DNA from 2 places in the Bacillus hominis genome. Region 2 is predicted to be linked to the other one. Evidence: a T-box and tRNA genes for the amino acid it is inferred to sense, from the RefSeq annotation. Region 2 holds a T-box; the other holds one or more tRNA genes.

What was found. A T-box is a leader RNA that pairs with one kind of tRNA and senses whether it is charged. The one in region 2 lies ahead of ileS (isoleucine--tRNA ligase), so its partner is inferred to be a tRNA-Ile.
Region 1: it has a tRNA-Ile gene. The T-box ahead of ileS (isoleucine--tRNA ligase) is inferred to sense a tRNA for this amino acid. The anticodon was not compared.

The regions. Positions count from the first base shown of each region.
Region 1 covers NZ_JAUCFS010000005.1:3,849,803-3,857,451, forward strand. Annotated here, with positions in the region: gene QUF93_RS22535 (peptidoglycan D,D-transpeptidase FtsI family protein) at 1-1,789, opposite strand, end outside; gene QUF93_RS22540 (MFS transporter) at 1,899-3,176, opposite strand; gene sodA (superoxide dismutase [Mn]) at 3,298-3,909, opposite strand; tRNA gene QUF93_RS22550 (tRNA-Ile) at 4,134-4,207, opposite strand; gene yqgB (protein YqgB) at 4,447-5,214, shown strand; gene QUF93_RS22560 (protein YqfZ) at 5,280-5,645, shown strand; gene ispG (flavodoxin-dependent (E)-4-hydroxy-3-methylbut-2-enyl-diphosphate synthase) at 5,811-6,926, shown strand; gene QUF93_RS22570 (Fur family transcriptional regulator) at 7,008-7,421, opposite strand; gene QUF93_RS22575 (metal ABC transporter permease) at 7,435-7,649, opposite strand, start outside.
Region 2 covers NZ_JAUCFS010000005.1:1,997,679-2,005,327, forward strand. Annotated here, with positions in the region: gene QUF93_RS12725 (bacteriocin-processing peptidase family protein) at 1-2,387, shown strand, start outside; T-box leader at 2,486-2,724, shown strand; gene ileS (isoleucine--tRNA ligase) at 2,779-5,880, shown strand; gene QUF93_RS12735 (M36 family metallopeptidase) at 6,125-7,636, shown strand.

The DNA of each region.
Region 1 (7,649 bases), 1.9 Mb from region 2:
CTGAATCGTTAAACACTTGTCTAAATCCTTCTTGAACACGTTTAATTTGTGATTCAGGCATATCAACACGATTTAATACTTTTGGTTCCATAGATTGAACAACTTTTCCAACTTCCTCTGGCTTCGTAGCTGGCTCGCGGATTTCCTTTACAACTTGGGGTTGCATACGATATCCACCATTTGCAATCGTCGAAATATATTGTGCTAATTGAAGCGGTGTATACGTATCATACTGTCCAATTGATAAATCTAATAAGAAACCTGGTTGACTTCCTCTACCCATTTGACCAGCAGTTTCATTTGGCAAATCAATTCCTGTTTTTACACCAAGCCCAAACTGCCCAAAATAGTAACGCATAGTATCAAATGCTTTTTGCGGGATATCTAACGTACCGCCTCGTACGTATGGAACCCCTGCAATATTCATCGCTGTTTTAAACATATAAACGTTTGAAGACTGTTTTAACGCTGTAAGGTCATTAATATACCCCATCGTTTTCCAAGATGACTTCGTAGGTGTCCCTTTTAATTTAATCGGTTCATCTAACTGTACTGATCCAGGTTGAATCGCACCAGTTTGATATCCCGTAAGTACTGTCGCACCTTTTACAGTTGAACCCATCGGATAAGAACTCGTCATCGTTCCTAATGCGAAATCATTTACTTTCGTTTGACCATCTTCGTTAACTAATTGTTTCCCTGCCATGGATAAAACTTCACCATTTTTCGGATTCATCATTACAACGAAAGCGCGATCTAAAAGCGGTTCTGATCCTTTAAATTTAATTAAGTTTTTCTCAAGAATCTCTTCTACACGCTTTTGTAATTCCATATCAATTGTTAAATTCAGGTCATTACCTCGTTGCCCTTGTGATACATTAATAGTTTCTAAAATATTACCGTCTTTATCTGTAACATTTCTCACTTCGGATTTTGTACCGTGTAAACTATCTTCGTACTGTTGCTCAAGGTAACTTTTCCCTACGCGATCATTACGATTATAATCGCGAACAAGGTAGTAATCTAATCGCTCTCTCGGTAACCCTTCATCAGAAGACGTTACACCACCAAGTACACTTCGGAACGTATCCTCATACTTATATTTTCGTTCCCAGTCGACATTTGTATCTACACCTGGTAATTTTGCTAAATTTTCACTAATAATCGCATATTCTTCTTCTGTTGCACCTTTTTTAACGATTTGCGGCGTCATTGCATATCCGCTTTCCATCTTACTTTTGATCGCCAATATTTCTAAATCTTTTGCTGACAATTGACTGATCTCTTCTTCTGTTACACGATTTCGTTGACGCTCATCTAGCTCTTTCTCTTCAATTTTATTCGCTTTCAACTCTTCACGATCTTTTTTTGTGATTTTTGTTTTTGCTTCTTCTTTATGTAAAGCAAGCCAATAATCTTTTTTATCGCGATCTGTTAACTTATCTGTTGGGACCTCAATCAAATCTGCTAACTTTTTCGCCGTTTCTAAGCGATCATCTGCAGTTGATCCCTTCATTTTTGTAAATGTAATTGTACGAATAGGCTCATTATCTACAACTGGTTGCCCATTACGATCAAATATTTTCCCGCGCGGTACAGGATTACTTATCGTTGAATTTTCTTTTTTCTCAACTTCATTTTTATATTCCTCACCACGAACAATTTGTACGTATCCAAGCCTTACAATAACCGCGGAGAACATTAAAAACACGCAAAAAAACAACACGTTTAACCGAAAGGGAACGTGGGTCTTTATCTTTGTCTGGTTCTTTTTCTGTTTCTTGCTCATACAAACCCCCTCTACCAACAGCTATGTAATGTGAAAGGGACACCTTCATACAGGTGCCCTCACTGCTGTCTTACATCTTTTTCTATTCTAGCATAAAACACACGATAAGTTAACCTTCTGGTTCAGTTTGATTCTGCGTGGTTCCTTGCGCTACAACGCTGGTTTTGCTCACATTCCCCTCATCATATTTGACATTTTTAACTGCAAAATAAATAAGAAAATGTCCAGCTCCTAAAATACATAGTAAGAAAGGTAAACTTTTTTCAGGAGGAAAGAATATGACAGCACATAAAAAACTTAAAATGGAACAAATTCTTCCGGCATTTAACCATAATTCCCTGACAACTACATATTCTACACGCCATTCTCTCGCCTGTTTTGCTCTACCAATTACATCGTATGTCATGGATCCGTACGGAACAAGTAAAATAGGATATGCAATCGCAATACATGCTGCATAAATAAGTAATTTCGTATATGTAACATTAAAAATAACTAAAAATACGACCGCATATAAAATAATTCCACCAAGTAAAATTGCTTTTTTTCGCCATTCTTTCTTTAACATACGAGCAACTAAATAATAGCATACAAATGATACTGCAGAATTCACTAAACTATATTTCCCTAGTGCTAACTCGCTACCAGATGCTAAATAGACGTATACCGAAATAACGAAAATAAACGTTCCCTCTCTCAAACCTTGGAAGAAATGAGCGCGCGTAATTCTCCCCCAGTTTTCATCAACTTGCCGCTCTTTCAATACTTGTACAATTTCATAGCGTCCTTCACATTCTCTCTTCGATAAAAAAAAGCTTAGAACGACTGCAACCGCAAATAGCATTAACGAGAGGAAGAAAACGACAGTATAACCGCTCCATTTTTCCATACGTGAAATTGTATATCCTGCTGCTATCGGTCCAATCATTCCAGAGAAAGATGTAAGAAGTCCGAGAAAACCGTTAAAAAAATCTCTTGTTTCTGGTTCTGTAATCTCAAATGTCAACAAGTTAAAAGCGAGCCAATAAAAACCATAGCCAACTCCTAAAAGGGCTCCCATTAGTAAAATATAGTGAGATGCACTTTTTCCCGCTACTAAAACGACGATAAAAAAAACAGCTAACGTGCCTACACCTATTCTCAATAAAATCGAGCGATCAATACGTTTCGCTAATTTCCCGCCCACAAGAAATGTTAGAGGCTGCAATACAACGCTGGCCAAATTATACAAGCCCAGATTTACATAATTTTGTGTTTGCTTCCATAAATAAATGTTTACAAACGTATTCGATAAAGAAATTGCGAGCGTGTATAAACCTCCTATAACGAGCAATAATACTAAATCCCGATTCACTTCAACATCACCAATTACATGTTTCCACTTCATACACAACTCTCCTTTACTTCATGTTCTAGTCTTCCAAAGACAAGCTCAATTATGTAAAAGGAGAGCATAGAAAAAAGCTAGGAGAAAACTCCTAGCTTTTTTCTAGCTGTATTAACTTTAATTATTTTGCTTCTTGGTAAAGTTTTTCAGCAACGTTCCAATCTACAACGTTCCAGAATGCACCGATGTAGTCAGGACGACGGTTTTGGTAATTTAAGTAGTAAGCATGCTCCCAAACATCTAAACCGATAACTGGAGTTTTACCTTCAGTTAGAGGAGAATCTTGGTTTGGAGTGCTTGTTACTTCTAACTCACCATTGTTTACTACTAACCAAGCCCAACCAGAACCGAAGCGAGTTGCGCCAGCTTTTGCGAATTCTTCTTTGAATGCATCGAAGCTACCGAATTTCGCTTCAATCGCAGTTGCAAGTTCGCCTACTGGTTGTCCCCCGCCGTTTGGAGATAGGATTGTCCAGAAGAATGTATGGTTAGCATGTCCGCCACCATTGTTACGTACTGCTGTACGGATTGCTTCAGGTACTTCGTTTAAGTTTGCAACTAATTCTTCAACGCTTTTGTCAGCTAATTCTGCATGACCTTCTAAAGCAGCGTTTAAGTTTGTAATATACGTGTTGTGATGTTTTGTATGATGGATGTTCATTGTTTCTTTATCAAAGTGAGGTTCTAAAGCATCATACGCATAAGGTAAATTTGGTAATTCGTGTTTTGCCATTGTTATATTCCTCCCGGTTTATGTATTGTCACTATATATGTGACCTACAACTTCATTCTACCCTAATTGCCATAGGGTGCAAACAAATAAATCGCTTTGTCTTGCTATCATTAAAGTAGCAAAATTCCCACTTCTTTTCAATTAAAATGCTCATATATTCCGTAAAAAAAGCTTCCTTCTACAAGGAAGCTTCCTGCTGACATAATAAACATATGAAATGGATATGGACCCTGTAGGACTCGAACCTACGACCGGACGGTTATGAGCCGTCTGCTCTAACCAACTGAGCTAAGGGTCCACAATTATGTATGTAACATGAAAAACAACTAAATTCCCATCGGATATATCGTTTGAAAAATGTAAGATAAATTTACCATATACAAAAGAAAAGTGTCAATTGTATTTTTCTCTACTAAAAGAAGTAAATTAATAAGAAGAAATTTAGTCCTTTCTACTATATGTAAATATAATATATCTTGAGCTCCTCTAGATTCGTACGTTACAATGATTTTATACATACATAAAGGAAGTGAATCTATGTCCATTTTTACACAGCTAGCAAAAAGCGTATATTCGCCTAAAGATATGGCGCTTTTCCGTTTCCAAAAAATCGGTAAAACCATTTTGTATATTATGCTTCTTTGCCTAATCACTACTATTCCAAGAACTTTCTTGTACGGTAGCGTTATCCAAGATGGTGTTAACATGGTAAATAAAGTAATCGAAAAAGATTTACCTGATTTTAAAATTGAAAATGGCGAGCTACAAGCTGATATTGATCAACCTATCGAAAAAGAAGACGGAAATGCCCTTTTCGTATTTGATCCAAATTCAACAGACTTAGAAAAATATCAAAATAAAACAGGTTTATTTGTTTTAAAAGATAAAGTAGTCTCCATGGGGAATGGTCAAACACAAACATACTCCTATAATGACTTACTAGGCGCATCTCTTGAGAAAAAAGATTTACAAGATTTCATTTCGTTATTTGACAGTATTTATCCAATCTTATTATTCGTTATTGGGTTCTTACTGTACTTATTCCAATTATTTATTACCTTTGTAGGAGTTACATTGCTTGCCTTCATCGGTTCTGCGATGAGCGGTCAACGCAAATTATCTTATAAACAAGTTTGGACATTAACTGCTTACAGCTACACAATTCCAACAATCTTCTTTATGATTATGGATTTATTCAAAATAAACGTACCTGGTGCAACATTCATTTACATTGCAGTTGTTTTAATCGTTCTATACTTAACAATGAAAGAGGTTCCAAAACCGAAAGAAAAACAAGAACTATAAAAAAATGCCTAAATAGGCATTTTTTTTTTGGACAAGCATATATTCCTAGCAAAGGAGTGAAGGATATGAAGAGATTAGGTGTACTCTTATTCGTGCTTGTCCTCGGTTATATATTTTATTACGACATAAAAATCGGTACTTTACCGATGTTAAGTTCATACAAAAAAACCTCTGCTGCCCAAACGATAAAAAAAGAAAATACAGATACAAAACAAAATAAAGAGAAAGAAACAGAAAAAGAAACGGATACAGTTTATAAAGCAATCGAAGTAAAAACTGGCGATACAGTTCTTTCTATTACAGAAGCGATTAATAAGAAAAAAATTCCTTCTATTGAAAAAGTAATTGATGACTTTAAGCAATTAAATAAAAATACATCTGCTACAAAAATCCAAGTTGGAAAGTCTTATAAATTCCCGTTATATCAATAAGCCATCACTTAATCCTTGTCAATTATATAAAGGCGCTGATACAATAGTAAAAGTGAAACCGAGTACTTTGGTTTCTATAGCCCTTTCTCACACATACTATCATTGATGTAAGGGACTAAAATAAGAAACTTCTTTTATAAGGAGAGCGATCAATTCGTGAATGAAATGACTCATCGTACAAAAACACGTCCAGTTAAAGTCGGTAATTTAACAATTGGCGGTAACAATGAATTAATTATACAAAGTATGACAACAACAAAAACACATGATGTTGAGGCTACAGTTGCTGAAATTAAACGTTTAGAAGAAGCTGGCTGTCAAGTTGTTCGTGTTGCTGTTCCAGACGAACGCGCAGCAAATGCTATTGCTGATATTAAAAAACAAATCAACATTCCACTTGTTGCTGATATTCATTTTGATTATCGCCTTGCTTTAAAAGCAATCGAAGGCGGCATTGATAAAGTACGTATCAATCCAGGTAACATTGGACGTCGCCATAAAGTAGAAGCTGTTGTAAATGCAGCGAAAGAGCGTGGCATTCCAATCCGTATCGGTGTAAATGCCGGCTCATTAGAACGTCATATTTTAGAAAAGTATGGATATCCAACTGCTGATGGTATGGTCGAGAGTGCACTGCACCATATTAAAATTTTAGAGGACTTAGATTTCCACGATATTATCGTATCAATGAAAGCCTCTGATGTTAACTTAGCAATTGAAGCATACGAAAAAGCTGCTCGCGCTTTTGATTACCCATTACATTTAGGTATTACAGAATCAGGAACATTGTTTGCTGGAACTGTAAAAAGCGCCGCCGGTCTTGGAGCAATTTTAAGTAAAGGCATCGGAAATACACTTCGTATCTCTTTAAGTGCTGATCCAGTTGAAGAAGTAAAAGTTGCACGTGAACTATTAAAGTCATTCGGTCTTGCATCTAATGCCGCAACACTTATTTCTTGTCCAACTTGTGGTCGTATTGAAATCGACCTCATTAGCATTGCTAATGAAGTCGAAGAATACATCTCTACGCTTCAAGTTCCAATTAAGGTTGCAGTACTCGGCTGCGCTGTAAACGGTCCTGGTGAAGCTCGTGAAGCTGATATCGGTATTGCAGGTGCACGCGGAGAAGGGTTATTATTCCGTAAAGGGCAAGTCGTTCGTAAAGTACCGGAAGAAACAATGGTAGAAGAACTGAAAAAAGAAATCGATGTAATCGCTGCTGAAATGGCTGCCGAACGAGAAAAAGAAAAAGAAAAAGAAAAAGAAACACAAGAACAATAAAAAGAAGGTTGCCCACAATAATGTGTGAGCAACCTTCTTTTCTATGTAAAAAAGCTCGTCAGTTATATAACCGACGAGCTTTTACTTTGCACATTTTGGACAACGACCGTATATTTCAAATTTATGTCCCGTTACTTCATAACCGTTAAAATCTTTATTCATAAAATCCATTGGACAAGAAGTAATCTCTTTCGTGCCCCCACAATCTAAACAAATAAAATGATGATGATGTTCCATAATGGAACATGTAAAACGAAAATGTTTTTCACCATTTAATTCCGTTTGTTCTAAAACACCGATTTCAGCAAAAACCGTTAAGTTACGATAAATCGTATCAAAACTCAGCCCTGGATAATCATCCTTCATATGCTCTAAAACGTCTTTCGCAGTTAAATAGCGATTGTGAGCCGCGAATAACCTTAGCATCTCTTCCCTTTTCCCCGTATGTTTGTATCCTTTTTCTTTCATTAGGCGTAAAGCTTCTGTTAGATTCATACCTATCCCTACTTTATGCAGTTTTTTTCTTCTTCCATAAAATTGCACCGATCAAAATAAGAACTGCTATCATAACAATTGTACCACCTGGTGCTAGATCAAGTTGATACGAAGCAAACATTCCACCAATTACGGCAATTTCACCAAATAAAACGGAAAAGAAAATTGTTTGTTTAAATCCTTTTGCAATACGAATACTTGCTGCAACTGGTAACGTCATTAAAGATG
Region 2 (7,649 bases):
CATACATGTATATGGATCAATCCGAAAAGGGGCTAGAGTATTCTCTAACAGCTATAGAACGTAGCCCAGAAAGGTTTACACTTGTAAATCACGGTTTAATTTTAATAGATTTAGAACGATATGAAGAAGCATATGGATTCTTTAATGATTTATTAAAAGAATATAAGTATGAAGCGCACATATGGTATGAACGTGCAAGATGTGCTCAGCATTTAGGGAAAGTGTATTTGGCGGTAAAAGGACTTAAAGTAGCAATTCAATTAGATAAAACAGCAGCCTATTTATATACGAAGCTTTCGGAAATCTATGAATCAGATATGGATGATGAGAAAAGTACGAAGGAAATTTTATTACAAGGAATTCAAAATTGTGAAGATCAGGCATCTTTATATGTTCGTTTAGGAGATGTACATTTTCAAAATGATGAACTTGAAGAAGCGGAAACTATATATAAGCGTTCTTTAGAAGAAAATAATGAAGATGTATATTCTCATTTCGGTTTAACTCAAGTTTATATGGCAAAGGAACAATATGAGGATGCAAAAAACTATATTGTTAGTATCAATAAGCAATTTGAAGACAATCAAGATTTCCTTATGAATGCTGGCATGGTGCTATGGGATGCTGAAATGGCATTAGGTGGGGATGAAAAAGAGTTAAAACTTGCACTTTCTAAATTAGAGAACGGTATACGAAGCGTATACGCTAATATAGCGAGCGTGTTGGATGAGTATGTAAATCGAATAAAAGACACAGCTTTTGTGCAACGAGGCATAGCGTTTTTAAGAACGTTAGAAAAAGAGAAAACGGAAGTAATTGAATACGGTTGTTACGCTGGTGTTTTATATGAATCTATTGGACAGTATGATCAAGCAATGAAGAGATACAACAAGGCAATAGAACAAAAGAGAACTGCATTTCCATATTTTCGAATTGGCGAAACATATATGGCATTAGGACAATTGACAGAAGCAAAACAAGCGTATGAAACATGTTTAGAGCTTGATGCAAACTTCCGAGGTGTACATTTACAACTTGCAGAAATATATGAAAAAGAAGAGAATCGTTCCAAAGAACAAAATCATATGGTCCAGGCGATGAAAGAAGAACCAATGCATATAAATATGGAATATTTAGCGCAGCTTTCAGTAGAAATGAATCTTCAGGAAGAATTGCTAGTTGAATTAGAAAAATTAGCGGAAGAAGTTCCTGAAACATGGCGTTTAGATGCGATTGCATACGTGTTTGGCGCGATGGATGATATAGATAAAGAAAAAGAATATATCGAATATGCAATGAAAATAGATGAAGAGCATGTGGAAGTACTATATCATTATGCGAAAGTGCTAGTTAAAAAGCAGAGTGCAGAAGCAATCGAAGTTGCGCTGAAAGTAATGCATAAAGATTTGGAAAGTGAACGTATATTTGGTGTGTACGTAAAAGCAATGGAACAACATAAAAAATTATCCCAAATACGAGACGTACTTCATACGTTAAAGGTGAGAAAAGCAGAAAGAAGTACAGCGTTTATGTATGCAGCTACTGCAGTTGCCGAAAGATTAGTAGAAAGGCAGCAAAATGAGCAACCAAAAAAATCTATATTTAAAAGAGCATTTTATCGCATGAAAAATCGTGCGAAGGAAATTTCAATGATTACAGTTATTATTGATTTATTTGAAATCTCCTTGAAGTTAAACCCGAAAAATAGTATGGTAGCGCAGCGTTTCGCAATATTTTATGAGAATGCAGCGATGAATAAAGAAGCGATAGAGGTATTACAAACATCGTTAGAAAATAAGTGGGATTATGATGTAGCGAAGCAACTTGTAAATCTTTTCATTGAGTGTGAGGAAGAAGATATGTTACGAGATGCTTTTGAATTAACGAAACAAATGGTTCGAGAGCTACCGGATGATTATGACACTCTTCTTTTACAAGCGAATGTATTATGTAAGCTAGGCGAAGAAAGAAAAGCCGAAAAAATTTACTTGCAATTAATTGAGAAAACACCATTTGTAAGTAGAGGATTCCTTGCTTTAGCAGAAGTATATCAAAGTCAAGAGAGGTATGAGGATGCGATTTATTTATTAGAAGATGCTTCTGTACATCATCCAAATGAAACAGCAATTCTTCTTGCTTTAGCATCTTCGTATCATAGAGCTGGGCAAACGACAAAGGCAGAAAAAATAACAAGTGAAATATTAGCAATTGATGCTACTGACTTGTTAGCAAGATACGATCATGCTTGTTATTTAACATTATTAAACAGAAATGAAGAGGCAAGAGATGAACTTGAAATTGTGCTTCGTGAAGATGAAACAGGATTTTTTGCTGAACTTGCAGAGGAAGATGAAGATTTAGCAGGATTGAGAGAATTTGAAAAGTAATTGTATAAGAATAGAGAAAGAGGATATAAATAAAAATATGTTTTGAATTGGTTGACAATTAATTGCCCAATGGAATAAAATAACTTTTAATAAAGTATACAAATCTGAAGACGAGAAAGAGTAGAATAGTGAGCTGTTCCCCAGAGAGCCGGTGTATTGCTGAAATCCGGTGTGCAGACGTTATTTGAAAATCATCTCCGAGGAGCCGTGGCTGAATAAAGTAAGCTCGGACGGATGTCTACCGTTACAAAGAACGCGTATGTTAGTACGTTGCTAAGTGCTATTAGTGAAAAGCTAATAGAATTAGGGTGGTAACGCGGGTAAACCCGTCCCTACTTCATAGGGACGGGTTTTTTGTGTGCTTTTAAAAAATTCAAAGGAGTGATTGTACATGAAAAAAGTAGATGTAAAAGAGTCAGCTGTAGGGAGAGAAACACGTATTCGTAAGCAGTGGAGCGAGCAAAGTATTTTTGAGCAATCAATTCAGAATCGAGAAGGCGCACAATCTTTTGTGTTTTATGAAGGGCCACCAACTGCGAACGGATTACCACACGTCGGCCATGCACTTGGGCGGGCGATTAAAGATTTAGTAGCGAGATATAAAACGATGGCTGGATATAAAGTTTTAAGAAAAGCCGGATGGGATACACATGGATTACCTGTAGAATTAGGTGTTGAAAAACAACTTGGCATTTCAGGTAAACATGAAATCGAAGAGTACGGCATTGAAACATTTATTCAAAAGTGTAAAGAAAGTGTATTCACATATGAGAAGCAGTGGCGTGAATTTACTGAAAGTATCGGTTATTGGGTAGATATGGATGATCCATACGTTACTTTAGAGAATCCATATATCGAAAGTGTATGGCATATTTTAGGGACAATTCATGAGAAAGGCTTGTTATATAAAGGGCATAGAGTTTCACCGTACTGTCCAAGCTGTCAAACATCACTTAGTTCACATGAAGTTGCACAAGGATACAAAACAGTTAAAGATTTAAGCGCCACAGTTAAGTTTAAAGTGAAAGATAGTGAAAATGAGTATTTCCTTGGATGGACGACAACACCGTGGACGCTCCCAGCGAATGTTGCACTTGCCGTACATCCGAATATGGAATACGTAAAAGCAAAACAAGAAGAGTCAGTGTATATTGTTGCAAAAGAACGTGTGCAAGAAGTGCTTAAAGAAGATTATGAAGTAGTGTCTATCCATAAAGGAGAAGAATTATTAAATATTTCATATACAGCACCGTTTCCTATGAAGGAAGTTACAAATGGATACCGTGTGATTGCGGCAGATTTTGTTACTGCAGATAGTGGTACTGGACTTGTTCATATCGCTCCAGCTTATGGGGAGGACGATTATAGAGTCGTTCAAAGTGAAGGGTTATCTTTCTTACATGTTGTAGATGGAAAAGGTGAGTATACAGAGGCAGTACCATTTCTAAAAGGCAAGTTCGTAAAAGAATGTGATGTCGATATCGTTCGATATTTAGCAAAAGAAGGCTTGTTATACCATAAAGAAAAATATGAGCATAGCTATCCACACTGTTGGCGCTGTGATTCACCGTTACTTTATTATGCAGGAGAAAGCTGGTTAATTCGAACAACTGAGATTAAAGAAACATTTTTACAAAATAATAATTCCGTCACGTGGTATCCAGATCATATGAAGCACGGACGCTTTGGAAAGTTTTTAGAAAATATGGTGGACTGGAATATTAGCCGAAATAGATATTGGGGAACACCATTAAATGTATGGGAATGTGAAAGCTGTGATCATCAATTCGCACCGAAAAGTATTGCTGAATTAAGAAAGCATAGTACAAAAGAAACGCCTGAAGATTTAGAATTGCATAAGCCATATGTAGATGAAGTACAAGTGTGCTGTGAAAAATGCGGAAGTACAATGAACCGTACACCAGAAGTAATTGATGTTTGGTTTGATAGTGGTTCCATGCCTTTTGCGCAATATCATTACCCGTTTGAAAATAAAGAGTTATTTGAAGAACAGTTTCCAGCAGATGTAATTGCGGAGGGAATTGATCAAACACGCGGTTGGTTTTATAGTTTATTGGCAGTATCAGCACTATATACAGGGAAAGTACCATATAAACGAGTATTATCACTTGGGCATGTTCTAGATGAAGAAGGACAGAAAATGTCTAAAAGTAAAGGTAACGCACTAGATCCTGTAGATTTAGTAGAGAAATTTGGGGCGGATGCACTACGATGGGCTCTTCTTGTTGACAGTGCTCCGTGGAACGCGAAGCGATTCTCTGAAAGAACAGTACAAGAAGCGAAATCTAAATTTGTAGATACGTTAGTCAATGTGTATAGCTTCTATGTTTTATATGCAAGTTTAGATGAGTATAATCCGAAAGAAACATATGATGTTAAACGGACGAAATTAGATGAATGGGTGTTATCAAGATTGCATAGCACAACGAGAAAGGTAAGAACTGCACTTGATGATTATCAATTTACGAATGCAGCTCGTGAAATTGCGGCGCTTGTAGATGAAGTGAGTAACTGGTACGTAAGACGATCACGCAATCGTTTTTGGGAATCTGGTATGAATGCTGAAAAAGCAGCTGCATATGAGACACTTCATGAAGTGCTTGTAACAATTAGTAAATTAATTGCACCATTTACACCGTTTGTCGCTGAAGATATTCATCTGAATTTAGAGGGTAGTAGTGTTCATTTAGAAGATTATCCAGTTGTAAATGAATCACTACTTCAGCCGAAGTTAGAAGCGGAAATGGATGCTGTTTTACAAGTTGTTGAACTTGGAAGAAGTAATCGTAATCAACATTCATTAAAAGTAAAACAGCCGTTAGCAGAGCTGGTATTACTTGAGCATAACGAAAATGATATCGATTGGGAATCTTATCGTGATATCGTTATGGATGAACTAAATGTGAAGGCATTCCATGTTGAACTAGATGAAACGAAGTATACATCTTATCAATTAAAGCTGAATTTTAAAACGGCGGGACCGAAGTTCGGTAAAAATGTGAATGCAGTAAACGGCTGGTTAAAACAATTATCACAAGAAGAGGTACAAAACTTTGTATCTACAGAAAGAGCAGTTTACGAAGCAGCATCAGGAGAAGAAGTAGTTGTAACGGCTGAAGATGTGTTGGTAGAGAAAGTTGCAAAATCAGGCTTCTCCAATACGACTAACGGACAATATACGGTTATGTTAGATACGAATGTAACGGAAGAATTGTTACAAGAAGGGGTAGCACGTGAATTTATTCGCGCCGTTCAAGAATATCGTAAACAGTTGAATTTACCGGTTAATTTACGAGTGGATGTAATTCTTGATACAGAAGAAGAACTACAGCAAACGTTAACGAATCATAAAGATTTATTGGAAGAAAATTTACTCGTTAAGCAATTTACATTTGATCACTTAACGAATGACGACGATGAACTATCTGTAGGTGAGACAAAAGTCCGCATTAAATTAAGCTCGGCTAATTAAAGTGAAAAGGAAGTTGGAATCATTCCAACTTCCTTTTTGTATGACTGGGAAAGAAATATATTTCTAAAGTATTGTTTTCGTTTTACACATAAATATTGAGAAAATTTCACTCACCCTAAATGGAAAGGTAATAGAATTGCTCATATAGAATTACTCGTAGATTCACTTTATTTCGTTACTTATGGACAGTGATAGCCTTATAGGAATGGGGTAAAGGTTTCAATTTATTAGGGGGAGTGGTTCTATGTTTAACAAAAAAATGGTGGCAATGGCAATGACTGTACCATTAGTAATGGGGACAATTTCTACTGTGTCGGCACTGGAAAAACAACAACAAGTAAAGCTAGAAGCGTATTCACCGCAAAAGAAAGCAATTGAATATTTAAAAGGACATGCTACGGAATACGGATTAAAGCCAGACCTTTCAGATTTACAATATATTTCTACAACGGATACGTCAGTAGCTTCATATGTTCGGTTCCAGCAAGTAGTCAATGGTGCTCCTGTATTTTCAAAACAAATAACAGTTACTATTAATGGACAAGGGCAAGGAGTACTTGCTGTGTCTGATTACCAGCCTGTTCAAAATGTGAAGGAAATAACGAAAAAGATTAGTGAAAAAGAAGCAGAACAGAAATCAATGGCGTATGTTGGAGGGGAAAGTGAGCAAAACTTATGGGCTCCTACAGAGAAAGAATTCGGATATATTATTGAAGAGGGAATCGCTATCCCAGTATACAAAGTTGTAGTCCATTCTAATAAACCTTTCGGTGCATGGGAAACATTTGTTGATGCGGAAAATGGGAAGCTAATAAAAAAGGTTGATATAAACCGAAAGGCAGAAGGAACTGGGAAAGTATTTTTACCTAACCCAATTGTATCTAGCGGTAGTTTAGCTGGGTTAAAGGATAATAAAGATGCAGATTCGGCGGCTTTAACGAACCAATTGAAAACCGTTACTTTAAAAGGGTTAGATGGTACAGGATTTTTAATTGGAGAGTATGTTACGATTTCTTCAAAAGCGAAGACAAAATCTACAAATCTACAATTTAACTATACACGCGCAAATGATAGCTTTGAAGATGTTATGTCGTATTATCATATTGATACATTACAGCGTTACATTCAAGGATTAGGCTTTAAAAATATTAATAACCGTTCCATTAAAGTGAATGTAAATGGTACAACTGATGATAACTCATTTTATTCACCATCAACGAAAGCATTGACTTTCGGTACTGGCGGAGTAGATGATGCGGAAGATGCGGGCATTATCGCACATGAATATGGACATTCGATTCAAGACAATCAAGTACCTGGCTTTGGAAGTTCAGCAGAAGGCGGAGCGATGGGAGAAGGGTTTGGAGATTTCTTAGGCGCTACTTATGAAGATGCGGTATCATCGACAGGTTACGGAAAAGCATGTGTTGGAGAATGGGATGCGACTGCGTATTCTAGTTCAGATCCGACATGCTTACGCCGATTAGATACGAATAAAGTGTATCCGAAAGATATAACGAACGAAGTGCATAATGATGGGGAAATTTGGGCACAAGGCCAATACGAAATGGCACAAGCTTTTGGCCGTGATGTAGCAACAAAAATTATTTTACAATCACATTGGTCATTAACGCCAAATGCGAAATTCCGTGATGGGGCAAAAGCAATTAAGCAAGCGGATGCTCTTTTATATGGCGGACAACACGCTGCTGATATCGATCGTATTTGGGCAGCAAGAGGAATTAGTACGAACTAATATAAAAAGTCGT